One region of the Yersinia kristensenii genome, then DNA from elsewhere that is predicted to be linked to it. Evidence: predicted binding sites of a transcription regulator. Region 1 holds the regulator's gene; each other region holds the start of a gene.

Region 1 (7,603 bases):
TTACGCAGCACCTGGAAAAAGAGATAGCCGGGTGCCCCCCACATAATGGCATGCAGGAAACCAACGGCTTTGTCGGCCAGCACCGGGTCAATATTGTGCATCTGTTTAATGACATGGTCGCTGTTATAGATGACCACCATAATTAACACTGAGACACAGGATGCCAGCCAAAACCCTTGTCTGACCTGATGGGCAATCTGATTACGCCGTCCTGAGCCGTTAAGTTGGGCGACCGTCGGGGTCAGCGCCAATAATAGCCCGTGACCGAATAAAATAGCCGGTAACCAGATAGAAGTCCCCACAGCAACGGCCGCCATATCGGTCGCACTGACAGAACCGGCCATAATAGTATCAACCACGCCCATGGCTGTTTGGGACAATTGCGCGATAACAACAGGAATAGCGAGAGCCAACAAGCTACGCGCTTCGACGATATACTTCTGCACGTATACACCCTTTTCTACCCGTCGCCCTTCAATATACAGGGGTGTTAGCTGCCCTTGCTCACCCCAGTCACTTAATTATCTAAGCTCCTGGGAATTCACTCGGTTGCCGCCTACCTGTATCTCGAAGTCACTTGGGTATAACCTAGTTACGATTTCAATAACGACTATTTATCGCGCACTGAGCGATAAATAAAATAGCGGAAAAGCAAGAAAGGATTGTACCCTCTCACTGAGCTTAAGCAATCTTTGTCATTCAATATCAACTCGATATCAACGAAATAACTTCAATATATATTTTTAGTCTAAGTGGTTTGGTTTTCCTTATCTTCTGAGGCAAAATCAGGGCAAAGAAATTTTCTCTCTAGATAAGAGGCATGGCGTATGTTTACCGGTATTGTTCAAGGCACCGCGCCCGTGGTAGCCATCGACGAAAAATCCAACTTCCGCACTCATGTGGTCGAAATGCCAACTGAAATGTTGCCTGAATTAGCCTTAGGGGCTTCGGTGGCTCACAATGGCTGTTGTTTGACAGTGACTGAAGTTAACGGAAATCGGGTCAGTTTTGATTTAATGAAGGAAACCCTGCGTATCACCAATTTGGGTGATATTAAGGTCGGTGATGTCGTTAATCTGGAGCGTGCGGCTAAATTCAGCGATGAAATTGGTGGACATCTTATGTCCGGGCATATTATTTGTACCGCTGAAATAACTAAAATATACACATCAGAAAATAACCGTCAGATTTGGTTTCGTTTGCCCAGCGACGATTTAATGAAATATATATTACATAAAGGTTTTATCGGTATTGACGGTATTAGCCTGACCATTGGTGAAGTCGTGGGTAATCGTTTTTGTGTGCATTTGATTCCAGAGACACTGGCGCGCACGACATTAGGTAAAAAGCGTCTGGGACATCGGGTGAATATCGAGATAGACCCACAGACGCAGGCAGTAGTGGATACCGTTGAACGGGTATTAGCGCAACGCGATACTGCACAAGTGTTTGCGGCGGCAACTGAAAAAGCTGTTCGAGGATAGGATAATAAAAGTAGGGGGCTAACGAGCCCCCGCGTTTAAGAAACTATTCTAGAGACTAACGCGCCACTCGAATACCGCCTTCTACGCCATTTGGACTGAGTAATACCTGCCACAATTGAATGTCTCTGGCGCGGAATGCACCCGCACAGGCATTCAGATAATAGCTAAACATTCGTTCAAACCGCGGCGAGTAATTCTCAGCTAAACTCGGCCACGCGGCTTGGAAACGCTCATACCATGCCATCAGTGTTCGGTCGTAATCTGCCCCGAAATTATGCCAGTCTTCCATGATGAAATAAGGCTCACTGGCTTGGGCGATATGTTGTACTGACGGTAGACAACCATTGGGGAAAATATACTTATCAATCCACGGATCAACACTCAGGTCAGTACGATTAGCGCCAATGGTGTGCAGCAAGAATAATCCATCAGCTTTTAAATTGCGGTTAACCACTTCAAAATAGGTGCGATAATTTTTGGGCCCGACATGTTCGAACATTCCTACCGAGACGATGCGGTCAAATTGTTCATCCAGGTCGCGATAATCTTGCAGCAAAATAGTGACATCCAAACCTTCACAGCGTTTTTGGGCCAATTTTTGCTGTTCAGCCGAAATAGTGACACCTGAGACGGACACCCCGAAATGACGTGCAGCATAAGCAGCAAGCCCGCCCCAGCCACAACCAATATCGAGCAATGTCATGCCGGGAGCTAATTGCAGCTTCTCACAGATCATCTGCAATTTGTTTTCCTGCGCTTGCTCAAGTGTTGTGGCGTCTTTCCAATAAGCGCAAGAATATTGCATATTGGGGTCGAGCATGAGGCTAAACAGGTCATTACCCAGATCGTAATGTTCTTTACCAACAATCCAGGCTCTTTTCTTTGATTGCAAGTTGATAATACGCGCGGCGGCAATGCGTAAAGTATCTTTGAAATGGTGTGGAAGTTGTTTTTCCAGACCAGCTCTGAGAACGCGTTGGAAGAAAATATCCAGGCGTTCACATTCCCACCAGCCATCCATATAACTCTCACCTAATGCCAAAGATCCTTCTTGTAATACCCGCTTGAAGAAGTCCGGGTTATTAACTTGAATGTCGAAAGGGCGTGAGCCATTGATTTCAATATCAGCCCGATTCAGCATTTCTTGTACAATGCGGAACCATGGATTTTCTTGAATACTTTGGTCTTCTATACAGGATGAACTCATAGCTTCTCCATCACTTTCTTCTGACTTATGACGCGCAATAAAATCTATATATGCGGGTACATACCAATAAAGTTGATGTCTGGTATCCATTACGGACAGAGGAAGATTAAGAAGAAACCCTAATGACACTTTGGCTTAGGGCAACTCATCCATAAGAGGAAATGTGACGCAATCCACGCGCACAGAAAATGCTTAAGATAATGCTTTTTTTAAATGGTATTCTAATCAGTTCGATTGAGTATAGGCTTGCCGGAGCGCTTTCTCAATAATAAATCGCTTCCGGCCAGCATGTTCCTTAGTGACTATTTCTATTGGGAATTATGACTCCGCGTAATTATAGTCGTCACTATGAGTATGGCTTTTTCCATTTTTTATCGCGTAGCAATGAATGCCATAACCCAATATGGCTAAAGCGACCGTTGATAGCATCACCGTGACTGTTGCCAGTAAAGGTTGGCTGATATAAAGCGAAACTATCATGCTGGCAATAAAACACAAACCTAACTGAAGCGTGTTTTGCAGTGCTGCCGCTTTGCCAGTATTCGCCGGAAAGGGCATTAATGCATTTGCTACGATAATAGGGTAGCAGGCACCATTCACCAGCGCCATTATGCAAAACGGAATAAGTAAGGTCATCAGTGTTGGTGTCGTCAATGTGGCTATCAGATAGAGCGCAATCATACTGAAGGCATAACCGGCTAACAGCCATGGCAACAGAGTGTTGCCTTTAATCCGACTTAAGGCACTGCGGCAGGCAAAACCCCCGAGCAAAAAGGCTAATGTTTGTGGAACATAACTCAAACCTATGGCATTCGGGCTATATCCCATATCGCCTAAAATGAAAGGTGAGCCGGTTAACCAGGCGAAAAAACCCGCGCTACATGCTGCAAACATCATCACGTTGCCGCTAAATACGGGGGATTTCAGCAACTGCCAGAAACTAATAGCACTTTTGCTTTTAAGCACGCTATCCGATACTACTTTTTTCCGTTCCTTAAGCAGTGCGGTCGGGATCAGCAGTAGCAGTGTAATCACCAACAAAACGACAAAAATTGACCGCCAACTGAAATGGTTTAATAACCACGCACCTAATAAAGGGGCCAGCGCGGGGGATAACGCCACTAAAGGCATTATGGTTGCAAACACTCGATTGACTTTGCTGCTGTGGTACCGATCTACCACCAATGCTTGCCAGCTCACGGCGGCAGAACAGACGCCCACCGCTTGAATAAAGCGCAGAACTAATAACTGTGTCGCCGTTTCAACCCATAAGATGCCCAGACAGCCAATGGCAAATAAACCTAATCCGACTAATAGTACCGGTTTGCGGCCTAATTTATCGGAAACAGGCCCCCAAATAAGCTGGGCGATAGCGAAACCAGCGAGAAAGATACTGAGGCTGGCACTGATGGAGCCAGCGGAGGTCTGTAGTTCTTGTTGCATAGCGCCAAAGGCAGGCAAATACATATCGGTGGCCAGGTACCCCAACATGCTCAAACCGGCCAGATAGAACATGAAACTGGAAGTCGTTTTCATTTTTTGTGTCTCATTATAATTTTGCAGGCAAAACTTTTATCATTGAAATTCCATTGCGGGGGGCATTCTAGCGGCGAGGTATTCTGTTGTGAAACGGTAATATTTGCGCCATGCTATCAAAAAAATTGATGGCAAATATTTAGTCTAGGGGAAGGGCAAAATATGTGGTCAGAATATTCATTGGATGTGGTCGATGCAGTTGCTCGCACCGGGAGTTTCAGCGCCGCAGCTCAAGAATTGCACCGCGTCCCGTCGGCGGTAAGTTATACCGTGCGCCAGTTGGAAGAGTGGCTGGCAGTGCCGTTATTTGTGCGGCGTCATCGGGACGTAGAATTGACGGAGGCGGGCAGGGTTTTTATCAAAGAAGCTAGAGATGTTATCAAAAAAATGAATGGCACACGGCGACAGTGCCAACAAGTGGCAAATGGTTGGCGTGGGCAACTCAATATCGTGGTCGATAAAATCGTCAAACCTCAGCGGAGCCGCCGGTTAGTATTGGATTTTTATCGCCATTTCCCCGATATCGAACTGCGGGTGCGTTATGAGGTATTTAACGGTGTCTGGGATGCACTGGCGGATGGACAAGCTGAAATGGCCATTGGAGCGACTCGCGCCATCCCGGTTGGCGGGCGATTTGTCTTCCGCGACATGGGCTTTTTAAGCTGGCATTGTGTCGTGAGCGTCAATCACCCCTTAGCTTACTTAACCGGGCCCCTTACTGATGACCAATTGCGGCCTTATCCCTCACTTTGTTTGGAGGATACTGCGCGAAATTTGCCGAAACGAGATACCTGGACCTTGGATAACCAACAGCGCTTAGTGGCACCGGATTGGGCCACGGGAATAGATTGTCTGTGTGCAGGATTATGTGTCGGAATGGTGCCCGCGCATATGGTATCGCCCTTGATTGAACAAGGGAAACTGGTGGCATTAACATTGGCCGAGCCACTTCCTGATAGCCCGTGTTGCTTGACGTGGGAGCAGAATAATCATTCGCCAGCCTTAGCATGGATGCTGGCGTATTTAGGTGACAGTGTCACACTTAATAATGAGTGGCTAAGAGATGATAATGACATGGGTAATGATTAAGCACGGCAGAATTAGTTGCCGGTAACAGGGCGCTACCGGCGGGCGAAGATTAGCGGCGATAATCGCGGAATGGGCCATCTGCCACCGATCGGCGTTCAACCAGTTTAGGATGTACTTCAATAGTTTGTGGGTCTTCGCGTTTACTGACAATGCGGTCGAGCAACATGGCAAAGGCGGTTTCCCCTAATCTCTCTTTGGGCTGATGAATCGTGGTCAGCGCCGGTGAGAAATAGCGTGCATTGCGCACATTATCATAACCGATCACTGAAATATCTTGTGGCACCCGCAGGCCCAATTCATCCGCCGCGCATATTGCACCCATTGCCATAATATCACCGCCACAGAATACGGCGGTCGGGCGGTGTTTTTGTGTCAGAATTTGGTGCATAGCTTTATAACCGGATTCTGGCTCAAAATCCCCCTGAACCACCCATTCGTCACGCAGCGGGATATTGGCTTCCTCCAGTGCCTTCAGAAAGCCCTGGTGGCGACCACCACCGGTATTTCGCGATAACTGACCGGGAATCGCCCCGATATCACGGTGACCGCGCTCAATAAGATAACGGCCAGCCAAATAACCTCCTTCGAATGCATTATCAATAATCGAGTCAGTAAAATCGCCACGGGCAGTACCCCAGTCCATCACAACCATTGGAATATTGCGATAATCTTCTAACATCCCCAGTAATTGTTCAGGATATTCAGAACACATCACCAATAATCCATCGACACGCTTTTGCGCCAGCATGGACAGATAGGCTTTTTGTTTATCCAGATTATTATGAGAATTACACAAAATCAGGGTGTAGCCTTTGCTATAACAGCTATTTTCAACTGCTTCGATTACCTCAGCAAAATAGGGTGCTTCACTGGATGTTGCCAACAAGCCAATTGATTTAGTGTGATTAACTTTCAAGCTGCGGGCCACAGCACTGGGCGAATAATGCAGCTCTTTAATGGCCGCCCACACAGCGGCCTTGGTATTTTCGGCGACGAAACGAGTTTTATTGATAACGTGCGAAACGGTGGTGGTAGACACACCCGCGTGTTTGGCCACATCTTTAATCGTTGCCATAAAAAGAATGACTCCTAAGCTCACCTGTTGCAGTAGGTAAGTATTATGTTAATCGTTTGCCTGTATGACTCGAACACCGCTCAGACAGAGACACAAGAGTAGGCTGGTAAGTTGAATCAGCAGGCTGTCTGAGAGGTTTTATTGGACATTATTAGTCGGCATACAGTTATGAACTGCGAATTTTGGCTGATCTGGAGGAAAAGTGAAAGAGGTAATCAAAGTTATAAAGTGCGTAATGAGCACAAGATTTTTTTTCTTAACTGTGGGAAAATGATTTAACGCACTAATTGTGTGCCTTTACCTTACTATACTTTAAATAATTCGAGTTGCAGGAAAGCGGCAAGTGAAAGGCAAATTGGTTGTAAACCATTTTGAACAGAGCTTGTGCTGACACGTAGGATGAGCCTCCGATACACTTACAGTGTAAGTGATTCGGGCGATTTAACGTAGTTAACGCAGATGCTACTTGAAATATGACCAAGTATAAAAATTAACCGGCTGAGGAGTTTTTATGGATACCAATCTGAAAATGTCGCTGATTACGACTGTTGGTGCGCTGGCGATGATTATTGCTTTTAGCTTCGTGGCGGTAATGAATTAATTAAACCACTTGCCGGTGTGAAGCCATTAGTAGGGCGGTTAAACCGCCCTTAATTATTTCTACTGATAATATCCACGCGTGTTGTCTTTCTGTTTGCGCTGTATCAGGCTAAATTTTTCTCAACGAAAGACCAATTTACTAAGGCCCAGAAGTTTTCCAGATATTTTGGTCGCGCATTACGATAATCAATATAGTAAGCGTGTTCCCACACATCCACAGTCAGCAGCGGCTTATCAGCCGTCGTCAGCGGTGTTGCCGCATTTGATGTACTGACAATCGCCAGTGCGCCATCCGCTTTTTTGACCAGCCACGTCCAGCCTGCGCCAAAGTTTTTCACCGCCGCATCAGTAAACTGTGCTTTAAATTCAGCGAAAGAACCAAAGGATTGATTAATGGCATCGGCAACTTTGCCGGTAGGTTCGCCGCCACCATTCGGTGATAAACAGTGCCAGTAAAAGGTGTGGTTCCAGACTTGGGCTGCATTATTAAAGACACCGCCACTGGAAGTTTTAATAATCTCTTCCAAGGATTTACCTGCAAACTCAGTATCCTTAATCAGATTATTGAGGTTGACCACATAAGTGTTGTGGTGCTTGCCGTAATGGTATTCC
Region 2 (7,603 bases), 3.7 Mb from region 1:
GATAAAGAACTCTTGTTTCAATTCACCCTCTATTTCAAAGCCTAATTTTGTATAAATATGAATGGCTTTTTCATTTTCTTTATCCACAATCAAATAGAGTTTGTACAGATTGAGGACAGAAAAACCGTATTCCATCGCAAGTCGTGCGGCGGAACCAGCAAAACCTTTGCCTTGATGGGCTGGGTCGATAATAATCTGAAACTCAGCACGGCGGTGAATGTGGTTAATTTCAACTAACTCAACCAGGCCGACTTTTGTCCCCTGGCTTTCAATAATAAAACGGCGCTCGCTCTGATCGTGGATATGTTTATCATACAGATCAGACAGTTCGACGAAAGCCTCATAAGGCTCTTCAAACCAATAGCGCATAACGCTGGCATTGTTATCTAACTGATGGACAAACGGCAGATCATCCCGTTCCAGAGGGCGTAACCGGACGCTGCTAGTGGTAGACATGCTTATTCCTCATATGACGACAGCGGCTGCTGCCTTAAAAATTATACTATTAGCACAAGGTATAAGCACAGGGGAATTAAAAAAGGCGCTCACCTTAAAATGGTAGCGCCTTTAATCAATATCACTTAACCTGTTTTTATTCAGCCGCATAGCCCTGTGTTGGCAAACGCTTATTATCCAACCAAGCTGCATTCTCACGCATTGCCAAACGGCCATCAGTAAACCAACCGACCACTAACGGATAAATACTGTGTTCTTGAGTTTGAACTCTCTCAATCACATCCTCTTCGGTATCATCACTGAAAATCGGGACTTTGGCTTGCAGGATGACCGGGCCACCATCCAGTTCTTCCGTCACAAAATGGACTGAAGTTCCGTGCTCCAGATCGCCGTTTTCTAATGCTTGACGATGGGTATGCAAGCCGGGATATTTCGGTAACAGTGAGGGGTGAATATTCAACATCCGGCCAGCATAATGCTGAACAAATTCTGGGCTGAGAATGCGCATATAACCCGCTAGCACCAGCAAATCAGGTTGATATTGATCAATGGCTTGCGCTAATGCCAAGTCGAAACTGGCACGATCAGCATAGGATTTGGCATCTATTGCATGGTGTGCAATGCCCGCCAATTCAGCACGTTCTAACCCATAAGCTTGCGGATTATTACTAAAAACAGCACTAATCTCGCCTGAAATACGCCCCTGCTGTTGGGCGTCTATCAGTGCTTGTAAATTACTGCCTTGGCCCGAGACCAAAACCACTATCTTTTTCATAATACCCTTCGTACTTGAAGCTACAGGGGTGTTGGCAGCACTCACTTACCCGAATCATTTACTGATGTAAACTCATCGGGCTCATTCATTTGCCGCCTACCTGCCACTCCAATGACTTTGGGTAATACCCTTTACTTGAAGTTGCAGGCTGAGTCAGCAATGTTATTGATTGATAATAACTTGTTCTACACCATCAGCTGCCGCAGCGATCACTCCGATTTTCCAGGCTTTTTCACCGGATGCTGTCAGTAACTCAACCGCTTTGTCTGCCAGCTCCGCTGGGAGCACAACAACCATACCGACGCCGCAGTTAAATGTGCGGTACATTTCGTGGCGGCTGACATTACCGGTCTCTTGCAACCAACTAAATACTGCCGGCCACTGCCAGCTCTTTTCATTAATAACCGCTTGAGTTCCTTGTGGCAATACGCGCGGGATATTTTCCCAGAAGCCACCACCGGTCAAGTGAGCAATAGCATGAATATCAAGTTGCTCAATCAGGTTAAGAATAGATTTCACATAGATTTTGGTCGGTTCCAGCAAATGGTCGGCCAGCGATTTACCGTCCAATTGGGTCTGTTCTGGGTCGGTATTGCTGACTTCCAGAATTTTACGCACCAGTGAATAACCATTGGAGTGTGGGCCGCTGGCACCTAAAGCGACCAGAGCATCACCCGGCGCGACTTTGCTGCCGTCGATGATTTCAGATTTTTCGACCACACCGACACAGAAACCGGCAACGTCATAATCTTCGCCGTGGTACATCCCCGGCATTTCGGCAGTTTCGCCCCCAACCAGTGCACAACCTGACTGTTTGCACCCTTCGGCAATCCCGGTAATCACACTGGCGGCAGTATCCACATCCAGTTTACCGGTAGCAAAGTAGTCAAGGAAAAACAGTGGCTCAGCACCCTGGACCACCAAGTCGTTAACACACATGGCGACCAAATCGATACCGATGGTATCGTGGCGTTTCAGGTCCATCGCCAGACGCAGCTTAGTGCCGACGCCGTCAGTGCCTGAAACCAGAATAGGTTCACGGTATTTTTGTGGCAAAGCGCACAGGGCACCGAACCCGCCCAATCCCCCCATCACTTCTGGGCGACGAGTTTGTTTAACCACACCTTTTATGCGATCAACAAGGTCATTGCCGGCATCAATATCTACACCTGCGTCTTTATAGCTGAGAGAGGTTTTGTTGGTCACTGCGAGGTCCCCGTGGTTGAGCTTTGGAAGAAAACGCGACAATTCTAACAGCGCAGGCAAACGTTTGCGAGTAGCTTGTGATATCACGCTGATTTTTAGCTTGCTTGACTTAATAATGATTTTCTATTGATCTGAATCAGGCTATTCATTGTGGTGTTCAAAAAAAAAGGCGGTATAATCTCGCGATTTTTTTGGCCGCCAGTCGCCTAACCAGGAGAAAAATAATGAAGATCGTTGAGGTGAAACACCCGCTAGTAAAACATAAACTTGGTTTGATGCGTGAGAATGATATCAGTACAAAGCGTTTTCGCGAGTTAGCGTCTGAAGTGGGAAGTTTACTGACTTATGTAGCAACCGCCGATCTAGAAACTGAAAAAGTCACCATCGAAGGGTGGAATGGGCCGGTTGAGATTGAGCAGATTAAAGGGAAAAAAATTACTGTAGTCCCTATTCTGCGTGCTGGTTTGGGCATGATGGAAGGGGTATTGGAAAATGTCCCTAGCGCGCGAATCAGTGTTGTGGGCGTCTATCGTGATGAAGAAACTCTGAAGCCAGTACCTTACTTCCAGAAGCTGGTGTCAAATATCGATGAGCGCATGGCGCTGGTGGTTGACCCGATGCTGGCAACCGGTGGTTCAATGATTGCGACCATTGATTTACTTAAGAATGCTGGCTGTAAGAGCATCAAAGTGTTGGTGTTGGTTGCCGCACCTGAAGGTATTAAAGCACTGGAAGCTGCTCATCCAGATGTCGAGCTGTACACTGCTTCCATCGACCAAGGTCTGAACGAACAGGGTTACATTATCCCAGGATTGGGTGATGCCGGTGATAAGATTTTCGGAACCAAATAAACGATGATAGCCGACTCGATAGTCGGCTTTTTTTTGAATAATTTTTAGCATATACCCTAAATAATTCGAGTCGCAGGAAAGCGGCAACTGAGTAAATCCCGATGAGTTGACGCGAGTCAGTGATTCGGGTGAGCGAAGGCAGCCAACGCACATGCAGCTTGAAGTGTGACGGGTATAAATCACACCATTGAAGAGGATAGAGATAATGAGCCGTCGCACCATTGGCGTCAGCGAGCGTCCACCGCTGCTCCAGACGATCCCCCTGAGTTTCCAACATTTGTTCGCGATGTTTGGTGCCACTGTTTTAGTTCCTATTCTGTTTAAAATTAATCCGGCGACAGTGCTGCTGTTTAACGGTATCGGGACCTTGCTTTACTTATTCATTTGTAAGGGAAAAATCCCGGCTTATCTGGGTTCCAGTTTTGCCTTTATTTCACCGGTATTGCTGCTGTTGCCATTGGGATACGAAGTCGCCTTGGGCGGTTTTATCATGTGCGGCGTGCTGTTTTGCCTGGTGGCACTGATTGTGAAAAAAGCCGGTACCGGTTGGTTGAACGTACTCTTCCCGCCCGCGGCGATGGGGGCGATTGTGGCAGTTATCGGCCTTGAACTTGCCGGTGTGGCAGCCGGTATGGCCGGGTTGCTGCCTGCTGAAGGGGTGACAGTCGATTCCACCACCATCATCATTTCAATGGTGACATTAGGTGTGACCATTCTAGGATCGGTGTTGTTTCGCGGTTTCTTCGCCATTATCCCTATTCTGATTGGTGTGCTAGTGGGTTATGCCTTGTCATTCGTGATGGGAGTGGTTGATTTGACTCCTATTCGCGATGCCCATTGGTTGGCTTTACCCACATTCTATACCCCGCGCTTTGAGTGGTTTGCCATTCTGACCATCCTGCCAGCCGCTTTGGTGGTGATTGCCGAACATATTGGGCACTTGGTGGTTACAGCGAATATTGTGAAAAAGGATTTGATTCGTGACCCTGGCTTGCACCGTTCAATGTTTGCCAATGGTATTTCGACGGTGATTTCCGGCTTCTTCGGTTCCACACCAAATACCACTTATGGTGAGAATATCGGGGTTATGGCAATTACCCGTGTTTACAGCACTTGGGTTATTGGCGGCGCAGCTATTTTGGCGATTATGCTGTCTTGTGTTGGCAAATTGGCTGCGGCAATTCAGGCGGTTCCGGTGCCGGTCATGGGCGGTGTTTCACTGCTGTTGTACGGGGTGATTGCGGCGTCAGGTATCCGTGTGTTGATTGAGTCAAAAGTTGACTATAACAAAGCACAAAACCTGATTTTAACCTCGGTTATCCTGATCATTGGGGTGAGTGGGGCGAAAGTGAACATTGGTGCAACTGAACTGAAAGGCATGGCGCTGGCAACAGTGGTCGGTATTGGTCTGAGTCTGTTGTTCAAGGTGATCAGTTTGATCCGCACGGAAGAAGAGATTATTGAGGCCACGGAAGAAGAGCCCACACTTAAATAAAGTGATATCTGGTTGAGCCGCGCTTGTCGGTTCGGCCAGCTTTTCGCCTCAGATCAGGTTTTTATGCTGTTGTCAGTTTTTGTGGTAAACTTGCCACGTTTTCCCGCCCGTTTTGTTGGTTGAGGTGCTTCTGAATACGCCGGCACAGCTTTCACTGCCACTCTATCTTCCCGATGATGAAACTTTTGCCAGTTTTTATCCGGGGGAGAACCCATCCCTATTAGCTGCGATCCAGTCTGCTGTTCACCAGTCTCATGGCAGTTATATCTATTTCTGGTCGCGCGAAGGCGGTGGCCGCAGTCACTTGTTACATGCTGCTTGTGCTGAGTTATCACAAAAAGGTGAGGCAGTGGGTTATGTCCCGCTGGATAAACGTGCTTATTTTGTGCCGGAAGTGTTGGATGGCATGGAGCAGTTGGCTCTGATTTGTATTGATAATATTGAGTGCATTGCAGGCGACGAACAGTGGGAAATGGCGATATTTAATCTCTATAACCGCATTGTGGAAACCGGTCGTACCCGTTTATTGATTACCGGCGATCGCCCGCCGCGGCAGTTGAACCTCGGTTTACCTGATTTAGCCTCTCGACTTGATTGGGGGCAAATCTATAAATTACAGCCCTTATCAGATGATGAAAAATTGCAAGCTTTGCAATTACGGGCCAAATTGCGGGGTTTTGAATTACCGGAAGATGTCGGTCGTTTTCTGTTAAAACGGCTGGACAGGGAAATGCGCACGCTGTTTATGACACTGGATCAGCTTGATCGCGCGTCTATTACCGCGCAGCGCAAACTAACCATCCCCTTTGTGAAAGAGATCCTCGGATTATAAATATTGAACGAATAAGCAGTCTCGCATTCGTTCAATACTTATCTTTTAACCCCTCATTAAATCACTTCAATATTTCCAATACTTGCTCTGGTGGGCGGCCAATACGCGCTTTGCCGTGATAAACCACAATTGGGCGCTCGATAAGCTTAGGATTATCACTCATGGCTTGCAGCAATTGCTGTTGTGTCAGTGTGTTATCTGCCAGATTCAACTCTTTATAGCGTTCTTCTTTGGTGCGCATCAATTGCCGAGCGTCACTGAAACCCAACTGTTGCAGTAATTCTTTTAACGTTGCCACCGAGGGCGGGGTATCTAAATACAATACCACTTGCGGTTGAATGCCCTGTTGCTCGACTAATGCGAGTGTTTCCCGGCTTTTGGAGCAACGCGGATTGTGGTAAATCGTGACGTCTTTCATAGTAACTTTCCTTAGGACTTCTGGTATTTACGGAAGCGCTCATTCAATTGGCGCAACTGGTCAATACGGGCATCATAGCGAGCCTGTTCTAAACTCCCTAACTTCATCCGCGCACTGGCATCACTGAGCAAGCCAATGGCTTGAGTCAATTTACCACTCAATGCCAGGCTTTCTGCACGCGCTGCCAGTTCTTGATCGCGCAGGCCCAGTGCCGCCGCCGCTTGTGCCAATAAATCCCAGCCGTTAGGGTCATTCGGATAGCTGAAAGTATAACGGCGCAAGATTTTGATGGCCTCTGCCGGTTTTCCGCCCTCAACATAAGCATTAGCCAGATTCAGTTGTAATACCGGCTGCTCATCTTTCAGATTGGCTGTTGCGGCTTGCAGGCGGCTAATGGCGCTAGCGGCTTTATTTTGCCCCAAATCGATATCAGTCATTAAATCGAGGAACCAAATGTTGCCCGGCTGTTGGGTTAACAGCGGTTGTAACTCATTACGGGCTTCATCGTATTTTTTTGCCTGGTACCATAAAATGGCCTGGCCGTATTTAGCGGCCAATTGCTCGCGCGTCGTCCCTTTACTCAGGGTTTCCAATAGATCGGGCGTCAGGCTATTTTCGGTCGAACCATACATGCCCAAAATACGAACTTTGGCGAACAAATAATCTTGCGACGAGGCAATCGGGTGCGGTTTCATCTGATTAGCCCGGTTACGCGCATCAGATAATCGGCTGTCGGGTAATGGGTGAGTCAAGAGCATTTCCGGTGGTTTGGATGCATATCGCGACTGATCGGCTAATTTTTGCAGGAAGTTCGGCATCGCTTGTGGATCAAACCCTGAACGTTGTAGCACTTGAATGCCAATTCGATCGGCTTCCTGTTCATTGCCTTGGGTAAAGCTGATAATCCCTTGCTGAGCACCGGCTAATGTACCGCTCAAGCCCGCCATGCCCGCCTGTGGGCTGGCCATTGTTAGCAGAATAGACCCTAGCACACCCACCCACGTCAGGGGGGCCATGCGCTGCTGTTCTTCCATTGCTCGCGCCAGATGGCGCTGAGTGACATGCGATATTTCATGGGCTAATACCGAGGCCAGTTCGCTCTCATTATCGGTATAGCGGAACAGGGCCGAGTGCAGCACCACATTGCCACCAAAGAATGCAAAGGCGTTTATCTGGTCGTTATTCACCAAGTAGAAATGAAATGGTGTACGCACCGAATAAGCATTGGCGACTAAGCGGTTACCCAGCGAATTGATATATTGTGTCAATAATGGGTCATAAATCAGCGGGGCACTGGCGCGCATCTGGCGGACATAAAAGTCCCCCATGGCTTTTTCCTGATCAATACTTAATGTTGCCCCCGCTGAAGTACCGATATCGGGCAGCAGGTCTTGGGTCTGTGTCTCAGCATTGACAGCTATAGGGTTGGTAAGCAGTAAGCTACTGAGCAATGTAGCTATCACCGTCTTACTTACCCGACCTGTTTTATTTAACTGACCTGTTTTATTTAACTGATATGTCATAAACGAGGTTGCCCCTACTGATGTAATGACAATTAGACTCCGAGATG
Region 3 (7,603 bases), 3.1 Mb from region 1:
ACGGCGAATGCTTGATTCTGGCAGAAGATCTGGTTGAGAGCGTCATGAAGCGCGCTGGTATTGCGGAATGGACGGTATTGGGCAGTTGCAAAGGTTCTGACCTGGAGCTACTGCGCTTCAATCATCCGTTTATGGGCTTTGATGTACCTGCAATCTTGGGCGATCACGTCACACTGGATGCCGGTACTGGTGCAGTTCATACCGCACCTGGCCACGGCCCGGATGACTTTGTTATTGGTCAGAAATACGGTTTGGAAGTGGCTAATCCGGTCGGCCCGAACGGCTGCTATTTGGCAGGGACTTACCCAACACTGGACGGCATGTTTGTCTTTAAAGCCAATGATGTGATTGTTGAGTTGCTGCGCGAAAAAGGCGCACTGCTGAAAGTTGAAAAGCTGGTTCACAGCTACCCATGCTGCTGGCGTCACAAAACGCCGATTATCTTCCGTGCTACACCGCAATGGTTCATCAGCATGGATCAAAAAGGTCTGCGCAAGCAGTCGCTGGAAGAGATAAAAGGCGTGCAGTGGATCCCTGAGTGGGGCCAGGCGCGCATTGAAACCATGGTTGCAAACCGCCCAGACTGGTGTATTTCGCGTCAGCGTACTTGGGGTGTGCCGATGTCTCTGTTTGTCCATAAAGAGACCGAGGCGCTTCATCCGCGCAGCACTGAACTGATGGAAGAAGTAGCCAAGCGTGTTGAGCAAGAGGGCATTCAAGCATGGTGGGATCTAGACCCTGCTGAGATCTTAGGTGCCGATGCTGCTGATTACGTCAAAGTGCCAGACACATTGGATGTATGGTTCGATTCCGGCTCAACTCACTCTTCTGTGGTTGACGTGCGCCCTGAGTTTGGCGGTCATAGCCCGGATATGTATCTGGAAGGTTCTGACCAACACCGCGGCTGGTTTATGTCTTCACTGATGATTGCGACTGCGATAAAAGGCAAAGCGCCTTATCGTCAAGTGTTGACTCATGGATTCACCGTTGATGGTCAAGGGCGTAAAATGTCCAAATCCATCGGTAATACCATCAGCCCGCAAGATGTCATGAACAAACTGGGTGGCGACATCCTGCGGTTGTGGGTGGCCTCCACCGATTACACCGGCGAAATCGCGGTTTCTGATGAAATCCTGAAGCGCTCTGCGGACTCTTACCGCCGTATCCGTAACACTGCGCGCTTCTTGCTGGCTAACCTTAATGGCTTTGACCCAGCATTGCATCAGGTGGCTCCAGAAGAAATGGTCGTGGTAGACCGTTGGGCTGTAGGTCGTGCACAGGCTGCGCAAGCCGAGATCATGGAAGCGTACGACAATTACGATTTCCACTTAGTCGTGCAGCGCTTGATGCAGTTCTGTTCGGTAGAAATGGGCTCTTTCTACCTCGATATCATTAAAGACCGTCAATACACCGCCAAAGGCGACAGTGTTGCCCGTCGTAGCTGCCAGACCGCGCTGTTCCATATTGCAGAAGCATTGGTTCGCTGGATGGCCCCAATTATGTCATTCACCGCGGATGAAATTTGGAACCAGTTGCCGGGTGAGCGCCCACAGTATGTCTTCACTGAAGAGTGGTATGAGGGTCTGTTCGGGTTGGCGGGTGATGAGAGTATGAACGATACTTTCTGGGCCGAGCTGTTAAAAGTCCGTGGCGAAGTGAATAAGGTGCTGGAGCAAGCGCGTAGCGATAAACGTATCGGGGGTTCGCTGGAAGCCGCTGTAACTCTGTTTGCTACGCCTGAACTGGCTTCACGCCTGAACAGCTTGCAAGATGAGCTGCGTTTTGTGTTGCTGACGTCTGCGGCGAAAGTGGCAGATTATGCCGATGCCGGTGATGATGCGCAGCAAAGCGAGCTGATTTCTGGGCTGAAAATAACCTTTAATAAAGCTGACGGTGAGAAGTGCCCGCGTTGCTGGCATTACACTCAAGATGTCGGTTTGGTGGCGGAACATGCTGAATTGTGCGGCCGCTGTGTCACTAACGTTGCCGGAGACGGTGAAGAGCGTAAATACGCCTGATGAGTAAACCTATTTGTTCGACCGGATTGCGCTGGTTATGGCTGGCTGTACTGGTGGTGATTGTGGATCTCGGTAGCAAACAGTGGGTCATGACCCACTTTGCGCTGTATGAGTCCGTGCCACTGATTCCTTTTTTCAACCTGACTTACGCGCAGAATTTTGGCGCGGCATTTAGCTTCCTTGCGGATAAAAGCGGTTGGCAGCGTTGGTTCTTTGCGGGGATAGCTATCGGTATTTCAGTCCTATTGATGGTGATGATGTACCGGTCTACGGCCAAGCAACGTCTGTTAAATTGTGCTTATGCCCTGATTATCGGTGGGGCATTAGGTAATTTATTTGATCGCATGGTACATGGTGCGGTGATCGATTTTATCGATTTCCACGTCAATAACTGGCATTTCCCGACATTTAACTTTGCTGATACCGCCATCTGTATCGGTGCTGCGCTGGTTATCTTTGAAGGCTTCTTAAGCCCGGCGGAAAAAACCGCGATGAATAAAGGGGAGTGATATGTCCGAACAGGTAGACGGTCATCAAGTAGCAGACCATGTTGTACAAGACAAGAGTGCGGTATTGGTGCATTTCACTCTCAAACTGGAAGATGGTTCAACGGCAGAATCTACCCATATTCACGGGAAGCCCGCGCTATTTCGCTTAGGCGATAACAGCTTAAGCGATGCGCTGGAGCAACAGTTGATTGGTTTGAAAGTGGGCGATAAACACACTTTTACTTTGCAACCTGAAGATGCATTTGGTTTGGAAAGTCCTGATTTGATTCAGTACTTTACGCAGCGTGATTTTGCGCAAACTGGCATACCGGATGCGGGCACTATTATGCTGTTTACCTCCCGAGATGGCAGTGAAATGCCGGGCGTAGTACGGGAAGTGGCAGAAGAGTCCATTACTGTTGATTTTAATCACCCGTTGGCAGGGCATGTCGTCAGCTTTGATATTGAAGTACTGGAGATTGACCCCCAACAGGAGGCTATGCATGCAGATATTGCTGGCTAATCCACGCGGCTTTTGTGCCGGAGTTGATCGGGCTATCAGTATTGTTGAACGCGCGATCGAGATGTATGGCGCGCCAATCTATGTGCGCCATGAAGTGGTGCACAACCGCTATGTGGTTGATAGTCTGCGCGAGCGCGGGGCTATTTTTATTGAGAATATCTCTGAGGTGCCTGATGGTTCCATTTTGATTTTCTCGGCTCATGGCGTGTCACAGGCTGTTCGTGCCGAGGCTCGCGCGCGCGAATTGACGATGCTGTTTGATGCAACCTGTCCATTGGTGACTAAAGTTCATATGGAAGTTGCTCGTGCCAGTCGCAAAGGGAAAGAAGCTATCCTGATAGGCCATGCTGGCCATCCGGAAGTGGAAGGAACGATGGGCCAATATAACAACCCGAAAGGGGGGATGTATTTGGTCGAGTCACCTGATGATGTTTGGAAGCTGAATGTTAAAGACGAGAATAACCTCTGCTTTATGACCCAAACTACCTTGTCAGTTGATGATACTTCCGCAGTGATTGATGCTTTGCGCCAGCGTTTCCCGAAGATTATCGGCCCACGTAAAGATGATATCTGCTATGCCACAACCAACCGACAAGAAGCGGTACGGAATCTGGCGAATGATGCGGATGTGGTTTTGGTGGTGGGGTCGAAAAACTCTTCCAATTCGAACCGCTTGGCTGAGCTGGCGCAGCGCATGGGGAAATCGGCCTATCTGATTGATTCTGCGGCTGATATCCAAGAGTCCTGGCTACAGAATGCGGCCTGTATTGGTGTGACGGCTGGCGCTTCGGCACCGGATATTCTGGTTCAGCAAGTCATCGCGCGCTTGAAAGCTCTCGGTGCCGATGGGTCTGTTGAACTGCGTGGTCGTGAAGAAAGTATCATTTTTGAAGTTCCCAAAGAATTACGTGTTGAGGTTAAGCAGGTCGACTGATCTCCAGCGCGCATTCGTAGGTCTATCAAGCAGCCCTAAGTGGCTGCTTTTTTACGGGTGTAATTCACCATAACTGCATGAATATGCGAAATAACCGTATTATGCCTGATGAACCGTTATTGTACTGACTCCGTTTGGATTGCACATTGAGCTACCTATACATGCTCACGGCGAGAGGGTTAGCAAATGTTATGTAAGGAATTAAGTGGTTTCACTGATAAAAGCGGCCGTATATCATTTTTTTCTAATACAGATTAAATAGGCTGGCAGAGTGCATGGCGGGCGGCTAATCTGAACCCTTGTCAGGGTAGATGACACAATATTGGGAGAACTCATGACTGATTCAACAATTCGTATCGCCGTTGTTGGCGCGGGTGGCCGTATGGGCCGGCAGCTTATCCAGGCTATTACACAGACGAAAGGTGTTGTGCTGGGCGCTGCTGTAGAGCGCGCGGGCTCCACCCTGGTGGGAAGTGATGCGGGTGAGCTGGCTGGAACAGGATTGCTAAATATCACGGTAAGTGATGATTTATCCAAGGTAATTGATAATTTTGATGTGTTGATCGACTTTACCCGCCCAGAGGGCACTCTGGAACATTTGGCTATTTGCCACATGCATCGTAAGGCTATGGTCATTGGGACCACCGGTTTTGATGATGCCGGTAAAGCCGCCATCAGTGCTGCGTCATCTGACATTGGCATTGTGTTCGCCGCTAACTTTAGTGTTGGGGTCAATGTGGTGCTTAAGCTGCTTGAAAAGGCCGCCAAAGTCATGGGCGATTACACCGATATCGAAATTATTGAAGCGCATCACCGCTATAAAGTGGATGCGCCGTCAGGTACCGCGTTGGCCATGGGAGAGGCGATAGCTGAATCCTTGGGGCGCTCATTGAAAGATTGTGCGGTTTATAGCCGCGAAGGCCACACAGGGGAGCGAAAGCCCGGCACTATCGGCTTTGCTACTGTGCGCGCGGGTGACATTGTGGGCGAGCATACAGCGATGTTTGCTGATATCGGTGAGCGAGTAGAAATCACACATAAAGCCACCAGTCGCATGACTTTTGCCAATGGGGCGGTTAAGTCTGCTATTTGGGTCTGTGAGCGTGATAATGGTTTGTTTGATATGCGCGATGTACTGAATTTGAACGAACTTTAACAGTGTAAAGCACAACCCGTGATGTGGTTGTTTCTATCATAACTATATGATAACAGGGCAATATTTTATTGTCCTTTTTTATTTTGTTGTTTTATTTTGTATTTATATTAGTTTTTTATAGATAACTTGTATTTTGTGGTGTTTTCTCGCTGTTTTTTGTCTTTTTTCCTCTGTATTAAATGATAATACTCACTTTCAGTGTGCCACAACGATTTTTTCCAGTCACTTACCCTCGCAACCGTTTACTATGTTAAGTTAGCATGTGTTTTTGCCGCTATAATCCACTCATTTTAATGAAAACGGTAAAAAACAGAGAAAAAATGGCACTTTGGCTAGACAAAAGCGTCACTCATCATTAAAATGCGCCCAATTTGCCAAAAATTGGCTCTGAGGGCGGTTTTTGCATTGATTTAGATCGCTAGATGTGAATTAATATGCAAATAATGTGACTGTTTATTCCCTGGAGGATGTTTTGATTAAGTCAGCGCTATTGGTTCTCGAAGACGGAACCCAATTTCACGGTCGGGCCATCGGGGCAGAAGGTACGGCAGTGGGGGAAGTGGTCTTCAATACGTCGATGACCGGTTATCAAGAAATCCTTACTGATCCTTCCTACTCCCGCCAGATCGTCACTCTTACTTATCCTCATATCGGCAATGTCGGCACCAATGCCTCCGATGAAGAATCCTCCGCAGTACACGCCCAAGGTCTGGTTATTCGCGACCTGCCATTGATTGCCAGCAACTACCGTAATGAAGAAGGCTTAGCTGATTATCTCAAGCGCCACAACATTGTTGCGATTGCAGATATCGATACGCGCAAGCTGACACGGTTGCTGCGCGAGAAGGGCGCACAGAACGGCTGCATTATTGTGGGTGACTTATCTGATGCTGCGCTGGCGCTGGAAAAAGCTAAAGCATTCCCCGGGTTGAAGGGAATGGATCTGGCCAAAGAAGTCACCACCAAAGAAGCTTATCACTGGTTGCAAGGCAGCTGGACTCTGGAAGGTGATTTACCTGCGGCGAAGCAAGCGGAAGACCTGCCATTCCATGTGGTGGCTTACGACTACGGGGTAAAACGCAATATTCTGCGCATGTTGGTAGACCGAGGTTGCCGCCTGACAGTGGTTCCGGCCCAGACTCCAGCGGAAGAGGTTCTAAAGCTCAATCCAGATGGCATTTTCTTGTCTAATGGCCCAGGGGATCCAGAGCCATGCGATTATGCCATCGCGGCGATTAAACGCTTCCTGGAAACCGATATTCCGGTGTTTGGCATCTGTTTAGGTCATCAACTGCTGGCACTGGCGAGCGGCGCGAAAACCGTCAAAATGAAATTTGGTCACCACGGTGGCAACCATCCAGTGAAAGATTTGGATGCTGATTGTGTGATGATCACCGCGCAGAACCACGGTTTTGCGGTTGATGAAACCACATTGCCATCCAACTTGCGCACGACGCACGTTTCTTTATTCGATGGTTCCCTGCAAGGGATTCACCGTACCGATAAAGCAGCGTTCAGTTTCCAGGGTCACCCGGAAGCCAGCCCTGGGCCGCATGATGCCGCCCCGCTGTTTGATCACTTTATCGAGCTGATTGAAGCTTACCGTGCGACCGCTAGCCACACTCACAAATAATCAGGAGCGTCAAACCATGCCAAAACGTACAGATATAAAAAGCATCCTGATTCTGGGCGCAGGCCCGATTGTTATCGGCCAGGCCTGTGAGTTTGACTACTCCGGCGCTCAGGCTTGTAAGGCACTGCGTGAAGAGGGTTACCGCGTTATTCTGGTGAACTCTAACCCAGCCACTATCATGACTGACCCAGAAATGGCCGATGCCACTTATATCGAGCCGATTCACTGGGAAGTGGTGCGCAAAATCATTGAAAAAGAGCGCCCAGACGCAGTATTGCCGACTATGGGCGGCCAAACCGCACTGAACTGCGCATTAGAATTAGAGCGTCAGGGGGTTCTGGCTGAATTCGGTGTCACCATGATTGGTGCTACTGCTGATGCTATCGATAAAGCTGAAGACCGCCGTCGCTTTGATATCGCGATGAAGAAAATTGGTCTGGATACCGCCCGTTCAGGTATCGCGCACAATATGGAAGAAGCACTGGCTGTTGCGGCTGACGTCGGCTTTCCGTGCATTATCCGCCCCTCCTTTACCATGGGCGGCACCGGTGGCGGTATCGCGTATAACCGCGAAGAGTTTGAAGAAATTTGCGAGCGCGGCCTGGATTTATCGCCAACCAAAGAGTTGCTGATTGATGAGTCACTGATTGGCTGGAAAGAGTATGAGATGGAAGTTGTCCGCGATAAAAACGACAACTGCATCATCGTCTGCTCCATTGAAAACTTCGATGCCATGGGCATTCACACCGGTGACTCCATCACTGTTGCCCCGGCGCAGACTCTGACAGACAAAGAATATCAAATCATGCGTAACGCCTCGATGGCGGTATTGCGTGAAATCGGCGTAGAGA

What was found. Region 1 encodes PurR, which represses purine synthesis genes. Its sites were predicted from a motif close to CANGCAAACGTTTGCNTG; they were not measured.
Positions count from the first base shown of each region.
Region 2: purM (phosphoribosylformylglycinamidine cyclo-ligase) is a predicted target of PurR. The motif match lies at 2,491-2,508, and genes of this name have one in related genera.
Region 3: carA (glutamine-hydrolyzing carbamoyl-phosphate synthase small subunit) is a predicted target of PurR. The motif match lies at 5,351-5,368, and genes of this name have one in related genera.

Region 1 is NZ_UHIY01000001.1:3,722,867-3,730,469, reverse strand. Features, by position in the region: gene DX162_RS17085 (MATE family efflux transporter) at 1-446, opposite strand, end outside; gene DX162_RS17080 (riboflavin synthase) at 828-1,484, shown strand; gene cfa (cyclopropane fatty acyl phospholipid synthase) at 1,540-2,691, opposite strand; gene punC (purine nucleoside transporter PunC) at 3,010-4,227, opposite strand; gene punR (DNA-binding transcriptional activator PunR) at 4,390-5,316, shown strand; gene purR (HTH-type transcriptional repressor PurR) at 5,366-6,391, opposite strand; gene cydH (cytochrome bd-I oxidase subunit CydH) at 6,903-6,992, shown strand; gene sodB (superoxide dismutase [Fe]) at 7,096-7,603, opposite strand, start outside.
Region 2 is NZ_UHIY01000001.1:27,403-35,005, reverse strand. Features, by position in the region: gene speG (spermidine N1-acetyltransferase) at 1-456, opposite strand, end outside; gene purN (phosphoribosylglycinamide formyltransferase) at 593-1,231, opposite strand; gene purM (phosphoribosylformylglycinamidine cyclo-ligase) at 1,394-2,437, opposite strand; gene upp (uracil phosphoribosyltransferase) at 2,662-3,288, shown strand; gene uraA (uracil permease) at 3,494-4,783, shown strand; gene hda (DnaA inactivator Hda) at 4,908-5,615, shown strand; gene arsC (arsenate reductase (glutaredoxin)) at 5,677-6,033, opposite strand; gene bepA (beta-barrel assembly-enhancing protease) at 6,045-7,556, opposite strand.
Region 3 is NZ_UHIY01000001.1:595,569-603,171, reverse strand. Features, by position in the region: gene ileS (isoleucine--tRNA ligase) at 1-2,018, shown strand, start outside; gene lspA (signal peptidase II) at 2,018-2,527, shown strand; gene fkpB (FKBP-type peptidyl-prolyl cis-trans isomerase) at 2,529-3,029, shown strand; gene ispH (4-hydroxy-3-methylbut-2-enyl diphosphate reductase) at 3,010-3,963, shown strand; gene dapB (4-hydroxy-tetrahydrodipicolinate reductase) at 4,298-5,119, shown strand; gene carA (glutamine-hydrolyzing carbamoyl-phosphate synthase small subunit) at 5,592-6,752, shown strand; gene carB (carbamoyl-phosphate synthase large subunit) at 6,769-7,603, shown strand, end outside.